4 regions of the Streptomyces roseoviridis genome follow, and region 2 is predicted to be linked to each of the others. Evidence: riboswitches for the same ligand, from Rfam matches in the RefSeq annotation. Region 2 holds a riboswitch; each other region holds the start of a gene.
What was found. Region 2 has a riboswitch for cyclic di-AMP ahead of ABD954_RS04185 (M23 family metallopeptidase). Riboswitches for the same ligand answer to the same signal wherever they lie in the genome.
Positions count from the first base shown of each region.

Region 1: another riboswitch for cyclic di-AMP. It lies ahead of ABD954_RS20700 (transglycosylase family protein); the one in region 2 lies ahead of ABD954_RS04185 (M23 family metallopeptidase).
Region 3: another riboswitch for cyclic di-AMP. It lies ahead of ABD954_RS29845 (C40 family peptidase); the one in region 2 lies ahead of ABD954_RS04185 (M23 family metallopeptidase).
Region 4: another riboswitch for cyclic di-AMP. It lies ahead of ABD954_RS01700 (transglycosylase SLT domain-containing protein); the one in region 2 lies ahead of ABD954_RS04185 (M23 family metallopeptidase).

Region 1 is NZ_BAAAWU010000001.1:4,554,677-4,559,048, reverse strand. It holds gene eno (phosphopyruvate hydratase) at 1-429, opposite strand, end outside; gene ABD954_RS20700 (transglycosylase family protein) at 693-1,385, opposite strand; cyclic di-AMP (ydaO/yuaA leader) riboswitch at 1,389-1,595, opposite strand; gene ABD954_RS20695 (transglycosylase family protein) at 1,854-2,903, opposite strand; gene ABD954_RS20690 (cytochrome P450 family protein) at 3,022-4,272, opposite strand.
Region 2 is NZ_BAAAWU010000001.1:968,930-973,301, reverse strand. It holds gene ABD954_RS04200 (helix-turn-helix domain-containing protein) at 1-590, shown strand, start outside; gene ABD954_RS04195 (DUF6126 family protein) at 610-765, shown strand; gene ABD954_RS04190 (tyrosine-protein phosphatase) at 782-1,579, opposite strand; cyclic di-AMP (ydaO/yuaA leader) riboswitch at 1,952-2,106, shown strand; gene ABD954_RS04185 (M23 family metallopeptidase) at 2,111-3,097, shown strand; gene ABD954_RS04180 (SGNH/GDSL hydrolase family protein) at 3,286-4,050, shown strand; gene ABD954_RS04175 (SIMPL domain-containing protein) at 4,235-4,372, shown strand, end outside.
Region 3 is NZ_BAAAWU010000001.1:6,594,417-6,598,788, forward strand. It holds gene ABD954_RS29825 (LysE family translocator) at 167-811, shown strand; gene ABD954_RS29830 (hypothetical protein) at 988-1,284, opposite strand; gene ABD954_RS29835 (VOC family protein) at 1,344-1,763, opposite strand; gene ABD954_RS29840 (ATP-binding protein) at 2,038-2,469, shown strand; gene ABD954_RS29845 (C40 family peptidase) at 2,472-2,948, opposite strand; cyclic di-AMP (ydaO/yuaA leader) riboswitch at 2,952-3,072, opposite strand; gene ABD954_RS29850 (hypothetical protein) at 3,466-3,771, opposite strand; gene ABD954_RS29855 (ATP-dependent Clp protease proteolytic subunit) at 3,779-4,372, opposite strand, start outside.
Region 4 is NZ_BAAAWU010000001.1:374,559-378,930, reverse strand. It holds gene ABD954_RS01715 (universal stress protein) at 1-404, shown strand, start outside; gene ABD954_RS01710 (DUF6213 family protein) at 401-787, shown strand; gene ABD954_RS01705 (class E sortase) at 940-1,710, opposite strand; cyclic di-AMP (ydaO/yuaA leader) riboswitch at 2,142-2,296, shown strand; gene ABD954_RS01700 (transglycosylase SLT domain-containing protein) at 2,301-3,122, shown strand; gene ABD954_RS01695 (hemerythrin domain-containing protein) at 3,309-3,881, opposite strand; gene ABD954_RS01690 (endonuclease) at 4,108-4,372, opposite strand, start outside.

The DNA of each region.
Region 1 (4,372 bases), 3.6 Mb from region 2:
CAGGTGCGCGTTCGGGCCGCCGAGGTAGCGGAAGAGCGGCAGGTCGGAGGCCTCGGAGGCGGCGTGCGCGACGGCGAGGGAGACGCCGAGGATGGCGTTGGCGCCGAGGGAGGACTTGTCCGGGGTGGCGTCCAGGTCGAACATCGCCTGGTCGATCAGGCGCTGCTCGGTGGCGTCGTAACCGACCAGCTCGGGGCCGATCTGCTCGATGACGGCGAGAACGGCCTTCTCCACGCCCTTGCCCTGGTAACGGTTGGGGTCACCGTCGCGGAGCTCGAGGGCCTCGAACGCACCGGTGGAGGCACCGGACGGAACGGCAGCACGGCCGGTGCTGCCGTCGTCGAGGCCGACCTCGACCTCGACCGTGGGGTTGCCTCGGGAGTCCAGGATTTCCCGGGCTACGACGACGTCGATGGACGGCACGAGCATCTCCTTCTGGGATGTGACGCTGGTTGTGACGCATGCGGCAAGGTCTCGTTCGCCTTGCGACAAGAGCCTAACCGCCCGGGGGCCTCCGGCCAGCCGGGCGCCCGCCCCCTGGGACGAAAAAGGACCCGAGGGCATGCATCTCGGGTCGAAACCCCCTCACCTACTCATCGGTAGGGCGGGGCGGGGCAGACCCCGGCCCGGAGCGCACGGGGGAAGGGCGCTCCGGGCCGGGGTGGTCACCGCGGGGTGGGGCAGTCGCCGGACTACTTCAGGTGGAGCTGCTGGCCCGGGTAGATGAGGTCGGCGTCCTGGACGACGTCCTTGTTCAGCTCGAACAGCTTCTCCCAGCCGCCCTTGACGCCGTGCGCCTGGGCGATCTTGCTGAGGGTGTCGCCGGTCACGACCTTGTACTCGCCGTCGCCCTTCTTGACCTTCTTGCCGGTCGGGGTGGTGACGGTCTGCTTCGACTCGCTCTTCTTGGCCGTGCTCTTCGGCGCGGTGCGCTGCTCGCTGCGGGTGGTCGGCTGCTCGGCCTTCCGCTCCGGCTGCGGCTGCGCCTGCTCGGCGGAGCCGCCGTCGTACGAGGCGCCGGACAGACCCACGCCGCAGCTCGGCCACGCGCCCTTGCCCTGGCCCGCGAGGACCTTCTCGGCGACGGCGATCTGCTGGGACTTGGAGGCCTGGTCGGCGGTGGGGGCGTAGGCGGTGCCGCCGTACGCGGCCCAGGTGGAGGCCGAGAACTGCAGGCCGCCGTAGTAGCCGTTGCCGGTGTTGATGGACCAGTTGCCGCCGGACTCGCACTGGGCGACGGCGTCCCACTCGGAGGCGGTGGCGGCCGAGGCCGAGGACGCGCCCATCAGCGGGGCGGCGATGGCGACGCCGGCGGCACCGGCGAGCGCGACGGCCCGGGTGGCCTTGGAGGAACGACGGTGTTTGCCCTTGCCGGAAAGCAGCATGGAAATCTCCCTCACCGACGCCTGCGAGGTGAGCTGTCGGGTTCGGGCCGATGGGGCCTCCCCGGTTCCGTCCGGAACCCGGGAGGAATTGCCCGGCCGCGTGACGTGCACGCGGCTTCACCCCAAGCCGGTCGTCGGCCGCCCGTCTCGGGCGGCCGGGGCCGGCGACTTACCTGGGTCCCCCGCTCCTGCCTTCGGCGCTTGCGCGACGACTGTTCCCATCGACCGGCGGCAGGATTCGGCGTTCCCGGTCGGCGGGGCCCGCGGTGGCGAGCGGTCACGACCGTAGACACAGACCCGGGGGAAGTTCAAAGACCCTCAAGCCGGGAAAATCGCCCCTACTTGCACTCCGTCAGGTGGTGTTTGCGCAGGTGAGGGGCGACGCGAGCAAAGTTTGCGGACGTGACACGCCCGTTCGACAAGAGAGACCCATGTCTCACTCGCACAGAACGGACATTAGCCCTCGAACTACCCTCCGAGCGGGGCCGATTCGGGCAGGAGTTCCAGGCTCTGACCAGGGAGGATGAGATCCGGGTCGGCGCCGACCGTCTCCTTGTTGGCGTCGTAGAGGGCGCCCCAGCCGCCGAGAAGACCGTTCTCCCGCGCAATGTCCGACAGACTGTCACCCGGCTTGACGGTGTATTCGTCCGTCTTGCCCGAATCGTCGCCGGTCACTCCGCCCTTCGCCGCGTCGGCCGGCGCCGCGTGGCGCCCGGATTCGGAGCTGGTGTCCGTCATGCCCGGTTCTTCTGTCGCGGCGTCACCCCGGTGCTTGCCGGTGCCGGGAGCGGTCGAGCCCGGCGCACCGGGCGTACCCGGCGTAACGGATGCATCCGGCGTTACGGGCGTACGGGGCGTGACGACGCTGCCCGGGGTGCCGGGGGCGACGGGGCTGCCGGGGGTCGCGGGCGCGGTCGGGGTCCCCGTCGAGGGGCCCGTCGGGGAGCCCGCCGAGGGACCCGTCGACGGAGTGGCCGGAGCGGTCGGCGCGGCGGGGGTCGTGGCCGTCGCCGAAGGCTCGGCGGCGGGGGTCCCGGTACCGGTGGTGCCGGCCGGCAGGCCGTCGGTGCGGTTGGACTCGGGGACGGGCCCCGTGGACTTCTTGGGGGTGACGCCGGGACCCGGGTCGACGGCCGGAGCCTTGCCGTCGTTCGTCAGGCCGGCGATCGGGGCGCAGGTGTCCCACTGGGTGTCGCCGGCGGCGAGCGCCTTCTCGGCGATCGCTATCTGCTGCGCGCGGCTGGCGAGGTCGGCGCTCGGGGCGTAGGCGAGGCCGCCGTGCCGCTCCCAGCTCTCCTGGGTGAACTGGAGCCCGCCGTACAGCCCGTTGCCGAAGTTGGCACTCCAGGCCCCGCCCGACTCGCATTCGGCGACCCTGTCCCAGGTCGCCGCGTCGGCGGCCGAGGCGGAACCGGCGGCGAGCAACGGCAGCGCCATGGCCGATCCGGTGACGCCCGCGGCGACGACGAGAGCGGGGGCCTGGCGGGGTCTGCGGTGACGTCCGTTTCCGGAGCGCATACGGAGAGCCTTTCGCGTGACTGCTGAGGTTGCGGGTGAACGTAGCGGCATGTGAGCGGAAGTCACAAGCCGATGCAGCCCCGATCACGCGAAGATCACATTTCTGATGTGGCGTCAGTCACCGGGCGACGGTGCCCTCCGGGGCGAAGGCCACCGGAAGGGTGCGAAGTCCCCGCATGATGAGCCCGCCGCGCCACCGCAGTTCCTCCGGTTCGACGCCAAGTCGCAGGTCCGGCAGGCGGGTCAGCAGGGTCGCGAGCGCCGTCTGCCCCTCCAGGCGGGCCAGCGGCGCCCCCAGGCAGTAGTGGATGCCGTGCCCGTACCCGAGGTGCTGGTTGTCGCGCCGGGCGAGGTCGAGCGTGTCCGGAGCGTCGAACCGCTCCGGGTCCCGGTCCGCGGCCGCGAGCACCACGAGCACCGGGTCACCGGCCGGGATCTCCTGCCCGCCGATGGCCAGCGGCCGGGTGGCGAACCGCCAGGTCGCCAGCTCCACCGGCCCGTCGTAGCGCAGCAGCTCCTCCACCCCGGTCTCAAGCAGCCCCCGGTCCCCGGCCGCGAGCGACGCCTGGAGGCGCGCGCGCTGCTCCGGGTGGCGCAGCAGGGCGTAGACCCCGTTGCCGATCAGGTTCACCGTCGTCTCGAACCCGGCGAAGAGAAGGATGAAGGCCATCGCGGCGGCCTCGTTCTCGGTGAGGTGCTCGCCGTGGTCCGAGGCCCTGATGAGCCCGGAGATGAGGTCGTCGGCCGGGTCGAGCCGCTTGCGGTGGATGAGCTCCGCGAGGTAGCCGCGCATCTTCTTCACCGACCGCGCCACCCCGCCGCGCGGGCCCCCGCCGTGCCGGATCATCATCCCGGCCCAGTCCCGGAAGTCGTCCTGGTCCTCGCGCGGCACCCCGAGCAGGTCGCAGATGGCGTAGATGGGCAGCGGAAACGCGAACTCGTGGATCAGGTCCGCGCTCCCCCGCTCCGCGAAGCCGTCGATGAGCCGGTCGGTCAGCTCCTGCACCCGCGGCGCGAACTCCGCGACCCGGCGCGGTGTGAACGCCTTCGACACAAGGCGGCGCAGCCGGGTGTGGTCCGGCGGGTCGATGTTGAGCAGATGGGTCATCAGCTCCGCCTTGCGCTCCCCCGGGATCCCCGTCTTCCCCTTGGCGTGCGCCGGCTCGTCGTGGTGCGCCGGATTCTTCGACAGCCGCTGGTCGGCCAGGGCCTGCCGCGCGTCCGCGTACCGGGTCACCAGCCACGCCTCCACCCCGCTGGGCAGGGTGGCCTTGTGCACAGGCGCGTGCTCGCGCAGCCAGGCGTAGGCCGGGTACGGGTCGGTGGCGAACTCCCAGGTGAAGAGCTCGGGGGCGGGGGGCGTGCTCATGCACCGACCGTACAAGGCACCCGCCGGCCCCGAGGCGGCCCCTCACCGTCCCGGGGGGGCGCCGGGGGGGGCGAGGCCGGGGCGGGGCGGGGGAGGTGGC
Region 2 (4,372 bases):
CTCCCGACGCGCTGCCCGACGTCGCCCCGCGGCTGCGGGAGCTGCGCCGGCGCCGGGGGCTGACCCTGGAGGCCGCCGCCCGGCGGGCCGGCCTCTCGCCCGCCCACCTGTCCCGGCTCGAGACGGGCCACCGCCAGCCCTCGCTGCCGATGCTGCTCGCCCTGGCCCGCATCTACGGTACGACGGTGTCCGAGCTCCTCGGCGAGGTGCCGCCCGAGCGCGATCCCGTCGTCCGCGGCGGGCGCTCGGAACCGGTCGAGGCCGACGGCTGGATCTACCGCCAGGCGGGCGGAGCCGGGCGCGCGCTGCAGTGCCTGCGGGTGCACGTGCCGTACGCCACGCGCGAGGACATCGTGCGGGTCCATCCCGGCGAGGAGTGGATCCACGTCCTGGAGGGCCGGGTGCGGCTCGCGCTCGGCGAGGCGGTCCACGTCCTCGACCCCGGGGACAGCGCGCACTTCGACTCGCTCACCCCGCACCGGATCGGCGCCGCCACCCGCGCGGGGGCGGAGCTGCTGTTCGTCCACACCCTGATGCAGAGCCCCGCCGCCGAGCTGTGCCTCGGTGACGGGACCCCGCACCGCCGCTGACATCCCGAAAGGTACCGTCATGTCCGAGAAGTCCGTACCGGTCACCGGCGAGGAGCGCGGCGCCGGCAAGTTCCCCAAGGGGCTGGTGCTCCGCCTCTTCGCCTACCTGGTCGCCGGGCACCTCTTCGCCGGCTTCCTCTATCTGCTCTTCATGCTGGGCGGCCAGAACCAGTAGGCCCGGCAGCCCGTCCTCACGCCTGGTCGAGCAGCCGCTCGCGCAGCAGTTCCCGGGTCTCCGGGGAGAGCCGCAGCCCCTGGGTGAGGTAGGCGTCCACCGAGCCCCAGGTCGCGTCGATCGTCTCGAAGGCCGCCCGCAGGTACTCCGCCCGCGCGTCGAACAGCGGGCTCAGCAGCTCCATCACCTCCGGCGACATGGCGTCCGGGGCGGTGGAGCTGCGCTGCACCTTGTAGCGGCGGTGCGGCGCGTTCGACTTCAGGTAGTCCTCCTCGATCGCGTCCCGCTCGACGCCCACGGCCAGCAGCGAGACCGCGATCGACAGGCCGGCCCGGTCCTTGCCGGCGGCACAGTGCATCAGCGCGGGGACGCTGTCCTCCGCCATCGCGTGCAGGATCCGGCTGTGCTCGGCGGTCCGCTCGACCATGATCTTCCGGTACGAACCGGACATCCGGGCGGCGGCCTTGCCGTCGCCGAGCAGCTCGCGCAGCTGACCGAGGTCGCCCGAGCGGACGAGCGCCCAGAACTCCTTGCCGTCGGCGGGGTCGCTCAGCGGTATGTTCACGTTCCGCACGCCCGGGAGCTCCACGTCGGGCCCCTCCACGCGCCGGTCCGCCTCGTTGCGGAAGTCGAAGACCGTGTGCAGCCCCAGGCCCGCGAGGAAGGCGGCGTCCTCGGCGGTGGCGTGCGCCAGGTGTCCGCTGCGGAAGAGCCTTCCGTGGCGCACGGTCCGGCCGTCCACGGTCGGCAGTCCGCCCACATCGCGGAAGTTGCGTACGCCGGTGAGCTCGGGCTCGGTCGTCGCTTGCGTCACGGTTGCTCCTGGTCTCGAGATCGGTTCTCGGGGCAATCATCCAGGTGGGAGACCTCGCACGCACCCCCTCGGGCAGGAATGGGTGTTCTGTCCGAATTGAGGGTTTAGGTATAACGCGCCCTGGTTGCAGGGGAGATGGGGAAGCGGGCGTGAGCAGCGTCATAAACGTGACGGACCGTGCCTGATCGTCTTTTCCAAATTCCCTTGTGGAAAGGGAAATCGAGGGGCCGTCATCGACGGAGGGTGACCGGAATTCCGGTCGGATTTCCCGGGATCACGACTCCGGCGAAAACAGTGGCTTGTTCCCGTCGGCTCCCCTCGTCTAGCGTCGCGCTCAATCCGGACGGACCGCCGAATCCTGCCGCCGACCGGAATCCGCACCCACCCGTACCAGGCAGGAGCGGGGGACCCAGGTAGTACGCCGATCCCTCGATGAAGGACGGCTCGGGGTGAAGCCGCGCGACCGCGCGGCCGGACATCTCCAGTCCGAACCCGACAGCTCACCTCGCAGGCGACGGAGAGGAATTCGCCATGCCCGCGAAGGGTAAGCACCGCCGTCCCAAGGCCAACCCGATCACCCGTGGATTCGTGGCCGCCGGCGCCGGAGGCGCCGTCGTCGCCCTCCCGCTCATCGGCGCCACCGGCGCGCACGCCGCCGAGCAGGCCGCCCCGGCCGCCGCTCCGCAGCAGGCCGTCGCCGCCGCGGCCCCCGCCAAGGCCCCGGCCGCGGCGACCGCCGGCAAGAAGGCCGCCCCCACGACGTACACCGTCGTGCGCGGCGACTACCTGTCCAAGATCGCCGACGAGCACGACCTCGCCGGCGGCTGGCAGAAGCTCTACCGCGACAACCGTCAGGTGATCGGCCAGAACCCCTCGCTGATCCTGCCCGGCATGGAGCTCACCCTCGGCGGCACGTCCACCGCCAAGGCCCCGGCCGCCGCGCCCAAGGCCCCCGCCAAGGCCGCGCCCAAGGCCAAGAGCGCCGCCAAGTCCTCCGGCGACCAGCAGCGCGCCTCCCGTGCCGCCGAGCGCTCCTCGGACGCGGGCTCCTCCGCGTCCACGGCCGCCTCGTCGTCGTCCTCCTCCTCCTCGTCGTCGGGTGCGGCCTCCTCCTCCGGCTGGGTCGCCCCCGTCGGCGGCGGCGTCTCCACCCCGTACCGCGCCTCCGGCTCGATGTGGTCCTCCGGCTACCACACCGGTGTCGACTTCATCGCCTCCTCCGGCACCAGCGTCCGCGCGGTCGGCGCCGGCACCGTCCACTCGGCCGGCTGGAGCGGCGCCTACGGCAACGAGGTCGTCATCCGGCACGCCGACGGCACCTACTCGCAGTACGCCCACCTCTCCTCGCTGTCCGTCTCCGCCGGCCAGTCCGTGAGCGGCGGCCAGCAGATCGGCCTGTCCGGCTCGACCGGCAACTCCTCCGGCCCGCACCTGCACTTCGAGATCCGCACGGGTCCGGGCTACGGCTCCGACATCGACCCGCTGGCCTACCTCCGCCAGCACGGCGTGGGCATCTGACACACCGTCCGACAGCGCGTCCGCCCGGGGCCCGGCACACCACGTGCCGGGCCCCGGCGTATTCCGGCTTGGGACAATCTTTATCGGTGGCATATGTCACCCACCGTCAACCCCTCCTTACGGTCGCGTAGGTCACAACCGGAGGGGAATGATGTGCTCCCGTGGCAGACGATTCGACATCAAGAGACATGAACGCATTCGGGTCGTACGCGGCGATCGGTGACAGCTTCACCGAGGGCGTCGGAGACCCCGGGCCCGACGGGACCTTCGTCGGCTGGGCGGACCGGTTCGCGGTCCTCCTCGCCGACCAGCTGCCGGAGCACGACTTCCGCTACGCCAACCTGGCGGTACGGGGACGCCTCCTCGACCAGATCGTCGTCGAACAGGTCCCGCGGGCCAAGGAACTCGCCCCCGACCTCGTGACCTTCTGCGCCGGCGGCAACGACATCATCCGCCCCGGCACCGACCCCGACGACGTCGCCGAGCGCTTCGAGCGGGCCGTCGCCGACCTGACGTCCGCCGTCGGCACGGTCATGGTGACGACCGGCTTCGACACCCGCGACGTGCCCCTGCTCAAGCACCTGCGCGGCAAGATCGCCACGTACAACGGGCACGTCCGGGCCATCGCCGACCGCTACGGCTGCCCCGTCCTCGACCTGTGGTCGCTCCGGTCCGTCCAGGACCGCCGCGCCTGGGACGAGGACCGGCTCCACCTGTCACCCGAGGGCCACACCCGCGTCGCGATGCGCGCCGCCCAGGTCCTCGGCCTGCCCGTACCGGCCGACCCGGAGCAGCCCTGGCCGCCCCTGCCCGCGCGCGGCACCCTGGAGGTCCGCAAGGACGACATCCACTGGGCGCGGGAGTACCTCGTCCCCTGGATCGGGCGCCGCCTGCGCGGCGAGAGCTCCGGCGACCACGTCGCGGCCAAGCGTCCGGACCTGATGCCCCTGTAGGCCACCGGCGCTCGCCAGGCGGTGGGGGCGCGGCCCCGGGCCGCGCCACGGCGCCGGTGGTACGGAGAGGTGAAGGATCGGGCCCGCCCAGGAGTGGCGCGGGGGCGCCGCCGGGAGCGGCTGGTGGGATGTGCGCGCCGCACCACGGCAGCCGCCGCGGCAACCACTGCCGAAAGGACCGCCCATGACGTCCCGTCACCCCACCGGAGCCCGTACCCCGGCCCTCGCCCTCGCCGTGGGCGCCGCGCTCGGGGGGCTGCTGCTCGCCGGCGCCGCGCCCGCGCTCGCCGCCGCCCCCGGTACCGTCGCGGCGGCCGCCGCC
Region 3 (4,372 bases), 5.6 Mb from region 2:
TCGGGGCGTCGGCCGGACGGGGGCCAGGCGCCCGCCGGGTCCGGCGTACGGCGCCGTATTCTGAGGCGGGCGACGCCGGCACCGCCGAGTCGCGCCCGGCGCCCGACGCCGCCGGGCGCCGTCCACGCCGGGGTCCGAACACCCGGCCGACGATCGGAGCCGTCACGTGATCAGCCCGGCCGCGATGGGAGGAGTGGCCCTGGTCGAGCTGGGCATGGCCCTGACTCCGGGACCGAACATGATCCACCTCGCCTCCCGCGCCATCACCCAGGGGCGCAGGGCCGGCCTGGTCGGCCTGAGCGGGACCGCGGTGGGCTTCGTCTGCTATCTGCTGGCCGCGGCCGCGGGCCTGTCCGCGCTGTTCGCCGCCGTGCCGCTCGCCTTCACGGTGGTCAAGCTCGCCGGGGCCGCCTACCTGGCCTACCTGGCCTGGGACATGCTCAGGCCGGGTGGTCGTTCGCCCTTCGCCCCGGCCGGGGACCTGCCGCCCGTCTCCGACGCCCGCCTCTTCTCGACGGGGCTCCTGACCAATCTGCTCAACCCCAAGATCGCCCTCATGTACGCCGCTCTGCTGCCCCAGTTCATGGACCCGCAGGCGGGTCCGGCCTGGGCACAGCTCCTCCAGCTCGGCGCGGTGCAGATCGTCGTGGGGGTCACGGTGAACGGTCTGATCATGCTGGGTGCCGCACGGGTGTCGGGCTACCTGGCAGCGCGGCCCCGTGTGATGACCGCTCAGCGCTTCGCGGCGGGCGGCCTGCTCGGTGTCTTCGCGCTGCGCACGGCCCTGACCCGTACGCCCGTCTCGGCCTGAGACGGGCCCCGCGCGCCGGTGACACCGGCGACAGCAATGACCCGGTGACAGCAGTGACACCGGTGACAGCAGTGGCACCGGTGCTGCTGTGACGGTCCCGAACGCGAGGGGGGGGAGCGGCACCCGGTCGGGGCCCGGCCGTCAGTGGGCGGGACCACCCGGTCGGGGCCCGGCCGTCAGTGGTCGTGGCCCGTGTCGGCGGGACCGCGTCCTTCGTCGGAGCCGTCGGGTCCCTCTCCGGCCTCACCCCTGCGTCCGTGCGGGCGGCGCTGTTCCTCGCGGCCGAGGCCCGGGGACTGCCGCTTGGCGTCCATGCCGTGGTCGTCGGGCGCGGCGTCGCCGAGACGGCCCCGTGCGGCCTCCTCGGCCTCCCTGCGGGCCTCGGCGTCGCCGCTCTCCCCGACGGCCTGGGACGGGGTGGTGCGGGGCGGCCGGTCGGCGGGCAGCGTACGTCGGCGCTCGTGGTGGCTCATGATCACCCTCCTGGGCTCTGGATGCGGGGGACGGGTGTGTACGCGGCTGCCCCGCCGGATCAGGGTGAAACGCTCCGTTCGGCGTCCCGTGACGGAGCCAGCACGAAGGCGTGGCCGGCCGGGTCCGTGTAGCGGCGCACGTCGGTGCGCCGGTCGAGCCGGGTGCCGTTGCGTTCGGCGGCGACCGGGCGGGCGCCCAGGGAGATCGCCTCCCGCTCGGCCTCGTCGAGCGCGTCGGCGGCGACCAGGATGTGCAGATGGGCCTGCTGGGAGTCCTCCGGGCGCGGCCAGCTCGGCGGCGCCTGGCCGGGGTCGCGGCGGATGCCGAGGGCGGGGCCGGCGGAGGAGTGGAGCAGGAGCAGGTCGGGGTCGCCGTCGGCCGGTTCGACGGTGGCGCCGAGCAGGGCGGCGTAGAAGCGGGCGAGGGGTTCGGGATCGCTGCTGTCGAGGACGAGGAGGGTCGTCTTGGAAACGGTCATACGGTCCGTCTGCCCGCTCAACGGCCGTGCAGGCATGGCGAGTCGGGCGTGCACCCGGTCCGCTGGGCTCGCGTGCACCCGGTCCGCTCGGTTCGCGCGCCCCGGTCGCCCCTGGGGCCCGGCGCCGATCCGCTCGCCCGTCGGACGGTTCACTGCTTCGAGCGACAGTCATCCGTATATCGCGGTGGATCGCCCCTCGGGACGGCACGATCGGTGGCACTCTGACGCGAAGCGCAATCCGGGCGGGGCCCGGTGGGAAAGGGACAGCGTCGCCATGGCAGACCACCAGGAAGCAACCCTCACGCTGCCGAGCGATCCCGCCTCGGTCGCGACCGCCCGGCGGTACGTCGCCGAGGTCCTCTCCTCCTGGGGCCTCGGCGACGGCACCGACATCGCGGACTCGGTCCGGCTGATCGTCTCGGAGCTGGCGACCAACGCCGTGCAGCACACCTTCGGACAGTCGCCCACCTTCACGGTGGACGTCAGCCTGGAGCGGGACGAGCTGCTGCGCATCGGGGTCACGGACAGCCATCCGCGCTGGCCCCAGCGCCTCCCGGCGGCGGTCCAGCAGGACAACGGCCGTGGGATGGTCATCATCCGCTGGCTGGCCGCCGAGGCGGGCGGCCGGCTGTCGGTGACGCCGACGGCCGAGGGCGGGAAGACCGTCTGGATCGACCTGCCCTGGCCGGCGGCGGTTCCCGGCTGACGTCAGCGGACCCGGCCGTAGAGGACCTTCGACGTCCAGATCCGGTCGAGCTTCACCCAGGAGCCCTGCTTGGGCGAGTGCCAGATCTTGTTGTTACCCGCGTAGATACCGACGTGGTACACCCTTCCACCCGAGTGGAAGAAGACGAGGTCCCCCTTCTGCCGGCTGGACGCGGAGATGTGCCGGGTCTTGTTGTACTGCTGCTGCGCGGTGCGGGGCAGCGTCTTGCCCGCCTTCTTGAACGAGTAGAGCGTGAGGCCCGAGCAGTCGAAACGGGTGGGGCCCGCGGCGCCGTACTTGTAGGGGGATCCCTTCTTCGAGGCCGCGACGTTCAACGCCTTGCCGGCGTACGAGGTCGCGGCCTGGGCCTCCGGCGCGGCTCCTGGGGCGAGCAGCGTGCCGCCGACGGCGGCGAGGGTGAGAGCCGAGACGGCTCCGGCCCGGGACAGCAGGGACGGGACATGAATCTGCGCAGTCATGCGCAACCCTTCGTCAGCCGCCTGTGAAGGATGACCTGTCGGGTTCGGGCAGGCGAAGATGCCCGGCCGCGGCTGCGGCTTCACCCCGAGGAACGTCCCCCACTGCGCGAGACGTCCCGTATTGCTCGGGTCCTCCACTCCTGCCGATCCACTCCTGTCGACCAGACGTCCGGGACGGCGGCAGGACTCGGCGTCCGCCCGGACCGCCCCGCCTCGGGTGGCGGGGGCTTGTCGTCGACAGGGATCTTGACTCACACACTGGCCCAAATCCGAGCTGAAACGGCGATATGTGAGGCTCCTCACGACTGATCCATACGGGTGGACAGTCGGGTTTCGGGGTCAGCGATGTTTGCCGGACGAGCCGTTCACCAGGGCTGGAACGCCCGATTCCGCCAGATGCGTACACCCGCTGCGCAACTCACCTGAGTTACATGTCGATACGTCGACTACGCCGAACGAGGGAGAGATTCCGTGGTCCCCGTGCCCCGAGTGGACCTCGACACGACACGCCCCCCTGTCAACTCACCTGGTCCCCGGGGACGGTGACGCGCCCCGTGCGCCGCTCTCCGTCCAGGGTCCTGAGCGCACGCGCCAGCGTGTCGGCGTGCACCTCGCTCTCGCCCCGCATGTGCATGAGCGTCAGCGCGTCCCGCAGCGCCGCCGCGCGGCTCACCAGCGCCTGCGCCGCACGCAGCGCCCCATAGGTATGCGAGGTCCTGGATGGATTGATCCGGCCCAGCAGATCGACTACTTCGAGGTACGCGTCGACGAACTCGCCCTCGGCGCGGGTCAGTGCGGGCAGCGGCGGCAGCTCCGGGAGCACGTCGGCCTCACTCGTTCCCGGCGTCCGCGAGCCCGCGGCGGCTCTCGACGACGTGGTCCACCAGGCCGTACGCCACCGCTTCCGCCGCGTCGAGGACGGTGGTCCGGTCGATGTCGGCGTCGACGCGCTCGCGGTCCCTTCCGGTGCGCTCGGCGAGCAGTCCGGCGACCAGGGCGCGCTGTCGCAGCAACTCCCGTGCGTGGATGTCGAGATCGCTCGGCTGTCCGCGCAACGGCTCGTCCAGCGTGGGCTGCTGGAGGACGATCCGGGCGCCCGGCAGCGTGAGCCGCCGCCCGGTGGTGCCCGCAGCGAGCAGCACCGCGGCGGGGCCGACCGCCTGGCCGAGGCAGATGGTCTCCACCTCGCAGGAGACGGTGCGGATCGTGTCGTACACCGAGGTCATCGCGCTGATCGAGCCGCCGGGGGAGTTGACGTAGAGGCTGATGACGCTCTCCGGGGCGGCGTGGTCGAGGTACAGGAACTGCGCGATCACGTCGTTGGCGGAGGTCTCGTCGATCGCCGTGCCCAGGAAGACGATCCGCTCGGAGAGCAGCTTCGAGTACGGGTCGAGGGTGCGGGTGCCGAGGGCGGTGCGCTCGGT
Region 4 (4,372 bases), 590 kb from region 2:
ACGGGTCGGACTCCTCGTACGGGGCCCTGCGGTGGGCCGCCCGGCACGCGAGGCTGATCGGGGCGACCCTGGAGGTGGTGGCGGCGTACGACGTCCCCGGCGCCGTGGGCCGTTCCGCGCCGCCGGTCTCCGCCGCGTTCGACGAGGAGGCGGCCCGCCGGGCCCTGTCGGACGAGATACGGACCGTGCTCATCCCGGTCGGCGAGGTGCCGGTGGTCGAGCACGTGGTCCGGGCCCGGCCGGCCGAGGCGCTGATCGACGCGTCGGCCGGAGCGGAGTTGCTCGTCGTGGGCAGCCGCGGCCGGGGCGGCTTCACCGGTCTGCTCCTCGGCTCCGTGAGCCAGCAATGCGTCGCCCACGCCTCGTGCCCTGTCGTCGTCGTCCGCCCGGAGGCCGCACCGTGAACGCGCCCACGTCCTTCATCGTCCTTGCGGACGGCCACCTCCTGGTCCCCGCCGACCAGATGACCGGCCTGCTGCGCCGCGTCGCGGCGGGCTGGCTGCAGGCCACCGACCAGGGCTACGAGGACCACGACCCGGCGACCGTGCTGTCCCTCGCGACCGGGCTCATGGAGATCGCCGACCAGATCGACGCCGAGTGCATCGGACTGATGCCGCTGAGCGAGGACGAGGACGCGGACGCCGACGAGGGTGCGGGCGAGGGTCCGGGCGAGGAAGAGGCGGGCGGTACGGGCGGGGCCGGCCACGACGCGGGAGCGGCCCGTACGGACGGCGACGGGCCCGAGGAGAGCGCGGACGGGGGACCGGACGCGCGACCGGGCGACTGAGCCGGGCGAGCCGCCTCGGTCAGGAAGTCACCGAGTCACCACCGCGTCACCGGGCATCGAAGCACCGGGCATCGCGTCACCGGGCATCGAATCACCGGTCACCGCGTCACCGGGCACGGAGCCACCGGGCACCGGGGCACATCGCCGGGCGTTCACGCGGGGCGGACCGAGACGAGTACGCCGATCTTGTCGATGCGGTGCTCGGGGTTGCCCAGGGCGTCCCGCCAGTAGTTGCCCGCCGCGTCGTCCTCCGGCGTCGCGCAGGTGGAGAGCGTGATCACCGCGCGCGTGGGCTTCTCGCCCGGAGCCCCGGGCACGGCGGCACGCTGCTCGGCGAGGGACCGCGCGGAGCGGAAGGAGGTGGTACGGGTCTCGGTGATCCGGTACTCGTACACCTCGCGGCCCGCGGTCACGAACACCCGGTCGCCCACGTCGACGGCCGGCAGGTCCCGCAGCGGTCCGCCGGCCGAGAGCCGGTGCGCCGTCACCAGGTAGTTGCCGACGTCGCCCGGTCCCACTCCGCCGCGCCTGCCGTAGGGGCTCGCGGCCACGCCACGGTCCTGGATCCGGGTGCCGGCCCGGTCGTCGGTCGTGCCCTCGTACGGCACCACCCGCAGGTCCCTGACCCCGATGGACGGTATGTCCAGGTCGGCCGGCCGGGGCCGTGGGACCGGGGTGGGGGGCGGTGCGGGCACGGGCGCCGAGGCGGGCGGGGACGTGCTCGCGCGCTCCGCCGGCGGCGGCGAGGCGGATGCCGGGATCTGCGACTTCCCGTCGGCGCTCCGACTCGTGCCGGGAGCGCAGCCGAGGAGCACCCCGACGACCGTCATGACGACGGCCACGACGAGCACGACGGCCCGGCGCGAGCCGGGACCGGCACGGGCACCGTTACGGGGACGGACAGCGCGACGAGATCGGTTCATGATCACCCACCGTGGGGCGGGACGGCGAGGTGCCGTCGGAAGGGCCCCGACACCTCCACGCTACGCGCTGCCGCCCCTGGGGGCGCGGGACGGCAGCAAGGGCAAATCGGTCGATGTCCTCTTATTCATCCTCAATGCCGGAATGGTGAATTGAGTGACGCAAGGGCGGTATTCCTCCGGTAAAAGGCGGACCCCGCCCCTCGGGTGATCTGAATCACGCCGCGAAGAACGGCCGTGAGCCCGACGGGGCGTCAAGTGCGAGAACGCGGAAAAGTGTTGACGAAACGTCGCCGGAAAATCGGGATGATCCTTTCCGTTGATCTTCCTCACCTATTTGCTTTGATTAATTCCCGTCTTGTTATCGCGCTTTGTCTTCGCATACGGTCACGCGTCAACCGGATGGAAACGCCGAGTCCTGCCACCGTCCGGTCACCACACTCACGACCCTTCCGGCAGGAGCGGGGGACCCACGTTCTCCGCCGTGTCCGGCGTCACGGACACGGCTCGGGGTGAAGCCGCGCGCGCCGCGGCCGGGCATCTCCTGCCCGAACCCGACAGCTCACCTCGCAGGCGAAGGAGAGGAACTCGCCATGCGTGGTCACGGGAAGCACCGTCGCCCCAAGAACGCCCCGCTCGCTCGTGGTCTCGCCGCCGCCGGCCTCACGGGCAGCGCGGCACTCGCCCTGCCGCTGGCCGGGGCGACGAGCGCCGGAGCGGTCGCTCCGCAGGGAACGCCCTCCGTCGCAGTCGTAAAGGCGGCCACCGTCAAAACGGCGCCGAAGACCGGACTGGTGAAGTACACCGTCGTCTCCGGCGACTCGCTTTCGAAGATCGCGCACAAGTACGCGGTGCCGGGCGGGTGGAAGAAGCTCTACCGCGACAACCAGGCCGCCGTGGGCGCCGACCCCAGCCTCATCAGGCCCGGCCTGAAGCTCACCGTCCACGCCGAGGCGAAGGGCAGGGACAAGTCCGCGCCGCGCGCCGACCGCTCGGCCGAGCGCACGACGGTGAAGCGCTCCTCGGCCCAGGGCGCCGCCGCGGCACGCCCCGCCGCGGCGGTCCGGGCGGCGGCCCCGAAGGCCGCCACCTACGCGAACAACCTCGACGGGTGGATCCGCGAGTCGCTCGACATCATGGCCGCCAAGGGCATCCCCGGCAGCTACGACGGCATCTACCGCAACATCATGCGCGAGTCCTCCGGCAACCCGCTGGCCATCAACAACTGGGACTCCAACGCCGCCGCCGGCACCCCCTCCAAGGGCCTGCTCCAGGTGATCGACCCGACGTTCCGGGCCTACCACGTGGCCGGCACCCCCTTCGACCCGTACGACCCCGTCGCCAACATCACCGCGGCCTGCAACTACGCGGCCGACCGGTACGGCTCCATCGACAACGTCTTCGGCGCCTACTGAGCCGTTACGGAACCGACAGGACCGCGCCCGCCTTCCGGCGGGCGCGGTCCTGTGCTCATCAGGCCAGCGCGGCGGCTCACTCGCCGTCCAGGCCGCGGAGCTCCTCGCCCTCGGGGCCCCGGCCCCGTGCCGTGTCCGAACCGACGGGACCACGACCGTCTCCCGCGCGTCCGGGCGGTAGCGGCGTCACTCGCGGCGCAGCGCGTCCTTCGCGCGGTCCAGGAGCGCCGCGAACGGGCCGACCGTCCACTGGGCGGCGGGCGACCCGGCGGTCCGGGGATGGGGATGCGTGGGGGCCATGCGCTCGACGGTCCGCAGCCGGCGTCCCATCGAACGGCGGTCGTCGATGCCGCACTCGGCGCGGATCCGGGGGAACTCCTCCTGCTCCTCGTGCCGCGCGTGGTCCTCGACCGCCTGCTGGAAGGCCCTGAGCCGGGCGTCGAACTCCGGGCTGTGCACGTCGAGCTGCTCCAGTTCGGCCAGCTTCTTGTTGGCCTGCGACTCCTCCTCGTTCCGGGCCTCGGCCTCCTCCTTGCCGGCCACCCGCTTGGCCACCGGCCGCAGGATCATCTCCTCGGCCGTCTCGTGGACGGCGAGCAGGGCACGCAGCTCGTCGAAGCACTGCTGCTTGGCGTCCTTCTCGGATTCGAGCGTCTCGGCGAAGAGCTGCCGGATCCGGTCGTGCTGTTCGAGCAGCTGCTCCAGGATGTCGTCCTCGGGCTGGACCGTGCGGGGCGAACCGCTCGTCATCCTGCTCATGACCTCTCCTTCGGCGTGGTGATCGGGTCGCGGACGCCGTCGCCCCGGTGCGTCGTCGAGCGGGTACGCCGTCGTCCTCGCTCCGCGTCTAGCCCGTCACCGTCCGGGCAAACCCCCACCAACGCTCTCAAAGCCCGCGAAGCGGTACCCACGAAGCAGCTCCGAACCCCCGTAAGCTCCGCACCCCACAGCACCTGCGCCACTCGGCACCGGCTCCCGCCGTCCCTCACGCGCCGGGTCGCGAGCCCTCCTCCCGAATACCGCCCGACAGACGCGTGCGCACCAGCGCCGCCGCCAGCCTGGCCACGTCGTCCGGCGGTACGTGGCGGGCGAGACCGGCCGCGGTGTGCGGGAGCCCGAGGGCCCCGGCGGTCGCGAGGGAGCGTTCGTCGAAGAACGGGCGCAGCTCCGGCCAGACGGCCTGGGCCTCGCGGCAGAAGATGCCGGCGCCGACCGGCCCGATCCTCGGCACCTCCCGCAGCAGCGAGCGG